2 linked regions of the Thermoleptolyngbya sichuanensis A183 genome follow. Each later gene encodes a partner of the first gene's protein in a complex. Links are inferred from orthologs where the notes say so. Each region holds a gene or a part of one and is shown in the gene's direction. Other genes may lie near its edges.

Region 1 (2,978 bases):
AACCGATTCGGCTGTTGTTTGTCTCCACCGCAGCAGACCCGCCGACCTTCAGCCAGCCCCGCGTGCTGGTGATCGCCGAGGCGAATAGCTCGATCACGCTGCTGGAAGATTATCTGGCGATCGCCGACGGAGCCGACGATTCTTACTTCGTCAACCCTGTTACCGAAATCTGGCTGGGCGACAACGCCTCGGTGAACCACACCCGCCTCCAGCGCGACAGCCGAACCGCGGTTCACATTGGCAAAACCGCCGTCTCCCTGAAGCGCAGCGCCCGATACACCTGCAATGCCCTCAGCCTGGGGGCAGCCCTGTCGCGCCATCACCTAGAGGTGCATCCCACGGGCGACCAGGCCGAGGTGACGCTAAACGGACTGACCGTGGCCACGGGCGACCAGGAAAGCGACCTGCACAGCGCGATCGCCCTCCGCCAGCCCCACTGCACCACGCGCCAGTTGCAGAAAAACATCGTGGGCGATCGCGCTCATGTCATCTTCAACGGCAAAGTCTTCGTGCCGCAAGCCGCGCAGCTTACCGATGCTGGACAATTGAACCGCAACTTGCTGCTGTCGTCCAAAGCGCGGATTGACACCAAGCCCCAGCTTGAAATCGTCGCCGACAACGTAAAATGCACCCACGGCGCAACCGTTAGCCAGCTTGAGGCCGACGAAGTATTTTACCTGCAAAGCCGGGGTATTGATGCCGCCAGCGCCCAGCAGTTGCTGATATACGCCTTTGCCTACGAAATTTTAGAGAAGATTCCCATTGCCTCGCTGCGGGAGTCGCTTGCCTCCTCACCCCTCTTTTGCCCAAACTCCTAGTTCCAGACCCCTAATCCCAAACCCCTGCCATGACCCTCGCCCAAGAACGCACCCTTGCTACCAAAGTCCGCGCCGACTTCCCCATCCTGCAACAGGACATTCACGGGAAGCCGCTGGTTTACTTTGACAACGCCGCCACGTCGCAAAAGCCGCTGGCGGTGCTGAATGCGCTGGAGGACTATTACAAACGCTATAACTCCAACGTGCATCGCGGCGTGCATACCCTCAGCGGGCTGGCCACCGATGCCTACGAGGGGGCGCGAGATAAGGTGCAGCGGTTTGTGAACGCCGCCCAACGCGAAGAAATCATTTACACGCGCAATGCCAGCGAAGCCATCAACCTCGTTGCCTACGCTTGGGGCATGAACACGCTGCAACCGGGGGACGAAATCATCCTGACGGTGATGGAACACCACAGCAACCTGATTCCCTGGCAACTGGTGGCGCAAAAGACCGGGGCAGTGCTGAAGTTTGTGCGGCTGACGGAGACGGAGGAGTTTGACTTCGAGCATTACCAATCGCTGCTGTCGGACAAAACCAGGCTAGTGTCGGTGGTGCATGTGTCTAACACGCTGGGCTGCATCAACCCTGTGACGGACATCACCGCCGCTGCCCATCGGGTCGGCGCGAAGGTGCTGATCGATGCCTGCCAGAGCGTTCCCCACACGCCGATTGACGTGCAGGCGATGGATTGCGACTGGCTGGTGGCTTCGGGCCACAAGATGTGTGCGCCTACGGGCATTGGTTTCCTCTACGGCAAGAAGGAGGTGCTGCGGGCAATGCCGCCGTTTTTGGGGGGCGGCGAGATGATTGCCGATGTGTTCCTCGACCACGCCACCTATGCTGACATTCCCCACAAATTTGAGGCGGGAACGCCGGCCATTGCAGAGGCGATCGCCCTCGGTGCGGCCGTCGATTACCTAAGCGCCATCGGCATGGACAAAATTCACGCCTACGAAGCCGACCTCACCGCCTACCTGTTCCAGCGGCTGGCGGAACTGCCCGAAGTCCGCACCTACGGCCCCCAGCCCGATGTCCGTGGTGAAGGCCACGCTGCCCTGGCCGCCTTTACTACGGGCGCGGTGCATCCCCACGACCTGTCCACCATTCTTGACCAGGCAGGCATCGCCATCCGCGCCGGACACCACTGCACCCAGCCGCTGCACCGTGAGGTCAAAGCCCAATCCACTGCCCGCGCCAGCCTTTACTTTTACAACACCAAGGAAGAAATCGACACCTTCATTGCGTCGCTGAAGGAGGCGATCGAGTTTTTTGGCAGTGTGTTTGGATAAGCCACTTTACCTTTACAATCTGTAACGGAGTGTACGCTTAAAGGATTTTTGGTATGGCTCTTTCTGTTGGCGCTCACGCCCCCGGCTTCACGGTCAAAGATACGAACGGCAACACGGTGTCTCTGGCAGACTATGCAGGCAAGACCGTCGTGCTGTATTTCTACCCCAAGGACGACACCCCCGGCTGCACCAAGGAGGCGTGCAGCTTCCGTGACTCCTATAGCGCCTACCAGGGCAAAGATATCGTGGTGCTTGGCGTGAGCCGCGATGACGAAGCCTCGCACCAGGCCTTTACGCAAAAGTTCAACCTGCCCTTCCCGCTGCTGGCAGACGTGGACGGCATCTTGACCAGCGCCTACGATGTAGACGGCGGCGGCTATTCCAAGCGCGTGACCTATGTGATCGACGGTGAAGGTAAGATTGCCAAGGTGTACGATTCGGTAAAGACCGAAACCCACGCAACGGATATCCTCGCAGATTTGGGACTGTAATCCCGCTGACTTCTCGCTGACATCTCGCTGACATGTCAGTTTTCATGATTAAGGCGATCGCCCAGAGTGCTGCTTGGTGTAGGGTGAGGGATCTCGGAGCTTGCTCTCATCCGTTGCCTCTCGTGAGCAGCACTTTGCGCTTTGGTGGTCTTGTTTTGATTTCAGATTGCTTCGATTCAGCATTCCTCAAAACGGGCGGAGGGTGAGCAGCGTCACCTCTGGCGGGCAGAGAAAGCGACCGGGTAAGTAAGTGCCCAGACCTCGATTCACATAAAGCTGATTGCGTCCGACCGAATGCAATCCCTGGGCCCAGGCCCAATGGCGGACGACGCGGGCACAGGCGCTATTGCCAAAGGGCAGCCAGCGGCGAACAGCGC
Region 2 (2,863 bases), 2.4 Mb from region 1 along the record:
TTCGCTAGGATGAGGCAGTGTAGAACCCCAGACAGGGCGTTTCATCTCCAGGGCGGACTAAAATCATAAGCAAATCTGATATTCTTCAGGGATTCTTCGATTGACGACTTATAATTTTGACTGTTACTGTAAAGAAAAAGTTAAAGAAAACATAGACTCCTTCATACTTATGGTTGCCCAACGGGTCACCCGATCTGGGCGCTTGACCTCCATTCAAGGACTCTTCGCAATGCGATCGCTCTCCGGACTCACCCTCTTCTGCGACTTTGACGGCCCCATCATCGACGTTTCCGACCGCTACTACGAAACGTATCTCCTGGGTCTGTCAGATGTGCAAACCCTGTATCAAACTCGCGGCATTACGGTGCCTGTGCATCGCCTCAGCAAGGCCCAGTTCTGGGACATGAAGCAAAACCGCGTGCCCGATGTAGAAATTGCCCTGCGATCGGGGCTGTGGGGCGACCAGATCGAGGTGTTCCTCAAGCGCGTGGTGGAAATTGTGAACCGTCCCGACCTGCTGCAAAAAGACACCCTCCAGCCAGGGGCGCGGTGGGCACTGTCGCTGCTGCGGGCACAGGGGGCGCGGCTGGTGTTGGTGACGCTGCGCTGCCGCGACCAGGCAACGCAAGTTTTGAAAAGCCACGGCCTGCTTGACCTGTTCAACGGCATTTGGGGAATGCAGGATACGGGCGCGGCCTACGCAAACCAGGCAGAACACAAGACGGGGCTATTGGCAGAGGCGATCGCCACGATGGGCAGCGGCTCCACGGCTTGGATGGTGGGCGACACCGAAGCAGACGTGATCGCCGGACAAGCTGCGGGCATTGCCACAATCGCCCTCACCTGCGGCATTCGCAGTCAGTCCTACCTGAAAAAGTTTGAACCCACCCGTCTGCACAGCGACCTGCTTTCTGCGGTTCACTACCTGGTCTATCAGAGCGAAAACTGCTCGATGTCGGTCGCCTAGAGCATTGGAGCAGACCTTCGCGGGCAGTCCTTCATGGGCCTTCACGGGTAGTTCCTCACGGGCGATCCCTCCACAGGGAACTTCAGGCACAGCATTGGGGCAGAATTTCGCTAGGATCGACTTGGCTGCGTATCTTTACCTAACGAACCATGTCTCTCGACAATCTGCGCGATCTCTACCAGCAGGTCATCCTGGAGCGCTACAAAAAGCCACGCTATAAGGGCAAAACCGACCCTATTGACCGCTACCAGAAGGGGCACAATCCGTCTTGCGGCGATACGATCGAACTCACGCTCCACCTAGAGGACGATCCGCAGGGTGATCCTTCGGTGAAGCGCATTTCAGACGTGAAATTTGAAGGGGAAGGCTGCGCGATTTCCATGGCCTCGGCCGATCTGATGGCCGAAGCACTGCGCGGCAAGACCACAGACGAAGCGCTGGAGATGGTGCAAAAGTTTCAAGCCATGATGCGCGGCGAGGCCGAGTTTCCCGCCGATCTCCGCAAGCTCAACGTCATGCAGGGCGTTGCCCAATTTCCCGTGCGGATCAAGTGCGCGAACCTCTCCTGGCATACGCTAAAAGCCGCACTGGAAGCCGCTCAGAGCGAACAGCCCGAATTTGTCAGCAACGAGGCCGAGGGCTAAGGGAACTGAGGAAGGCACGGCTAATCTTCTAGCGGGCGATCGCCCGCTGGGTGAAGCTGCAAAAGTTTAAGCAAGCCCAGTGGCAGCATAAGCTCGACCACTACTTCTTGCAGTGCAAAACGCAGCTTGATCAGGTGATTTACTCGCTGATTCGGACTCAGGATGCCGACCTGACCAACGAGCTATATTTTCGTCTGCTAGAAGGTGAGCAGTCTTTCGCAGAACTGGCCGCGCAATATTCCCAGGGACCGGAGGCGGCAAAAGGCGGGCTGGTTGGCCCGGTAGAAATCGGCGCTTATTATCCCAGCTTTGCCCATGTCTTGACGACCCACGCACCGGGCGACCTGCTTACGCCGCTGCCGTTAGAAGATTGCGTGGTGATCATTCGCATCGAGCAAAAGATTCCCGCCCGATTTGACGAAGCGACGCAGCAGCGCCTGCTGGATGAACTGTTTGCTGCGTGGATGGATGCAGAACTGCGGGCCAGCTAGATACTCTACCGGATCGCCCTGGGAGCGCTTTTGGAACGGAATGGGAGCGCCTGCTTCGATAGCTTAGAAACAGAGCAGGGGAGATACCCGACTCAACTCAAACTTAAGTAAGCCACACCATATCTTATCACCTTATCAAAGGAAGCGCCATGCTGATCAAACTCTCATACTTTTTGCAAAGCGTGCTACTGACGGGCGCACTGATGACCACGGCGATCGCCCCGCCCAGCCCAAGCCTGACAACCGCAATTCAGATTGCTCAAGATTGCGTGGCATTCGGTGGTACTTATCATACTTTGGCTGCGGGGCACTGGATTTGTTTGTATCCGACTCCCGATCAGACCGGAGCGCTGGGACTGTATTGCAATGTCGTGCAGACGTGCGATCGCCTGATGGAGACTCGCCGCCCAGACCACACCGCCAGCCCGTTGTGGGAACCTATGGTTCCAACTGAACGCATTGATGACGGAACGATGACGGAATAATGACGGAACGATTTCACGATTCATTTTGCCATTCGCTTATCCAACCTGCTGTAGCGAGTGAGAGGCGCTCTGCGGAGTCGCCACCCCTCGGCTCGTTACAACACACCCCTACAAACCTTGAGGATACTTCCATGACGACGCTACAACCAATTGAGCAATCCCGATGCGACTCGCCCGAACTCGACCTGCCCCGATTCGACCCAGCTAAAGCCGAAGCTTTTGCCGAAACCCTGGTGGGCACGCTGAACAGCGGCGCACTGGCGCTGATGATTTCCA

Evidence for each region. The genes of interacting proteins can lie anywhere in the genome.
Region 2: the proteins of HPC62_RS10950 (region 1) and sufU are in contact, whole or in part, in a solved structure (PDB 5XT5), measured with the Bacillus subtilis proteins. The link is inferred for Thermoleptolyngbya sichuanensis A183 from one-to-one orthologs.

Annotation. Positions count from the first base shown.
Region 1 is NZ_CP053661.1:2,626,411-2,629,388, reverse strand. It holds HPC62_RS10950 (SufS family cysteine desulfurase), read left to right. Parts: upstream 1-847; coding sequence 848-2,110; downstream 2,111-2,978. Other genes in the region: HPC62_RS10940 (metallophosphoesterase), read right to left, coding at 2,788-2,978; HPC62_RS10945 (peroxiredoxin), read left to right, coding at 2,164-2,601; sufD (Fe-S cluster assembly protein SufD), read left to right, coding at 1-818. UniProt on the Bacillus subtilis protein: Type II cysteine desulfurase that acts as the initial step in the SUF-like Fe-S cluster assembly pathway.
Region 2 is NZ_CP053661.1:263,839-266,701, forward strand. It holds sufU (Fe-S cluster assembly sulfur transfer protein SufU), read left to right. Parts: upstream 1-1,116; coding sequence 1,117-1,611; downstream 1,612-2,863. Other genes in the region: HPC62_RS01195 (HAD family hydrolase), read left to right, coding at 203-967; HPC62_RS01205 (peptidylprolyl isomerase), read left to right, coding at 1,662-2,102; HPC62_RS01210 (hypothetical protein), read left to right, coding at 2,252-2,587; HPC62_RS01215 (class I SAM-dependent methyltransferase), read left to right, coding at 2,719-2,863. UniProt on the Bacillus subtilis protein: Part of the SUF-like system that mediates the biosynthesis of iron-sulfur (Fe-S) clusters. Acts as a sulfurtransferase and thus transfers sulfur from SufS to SufB.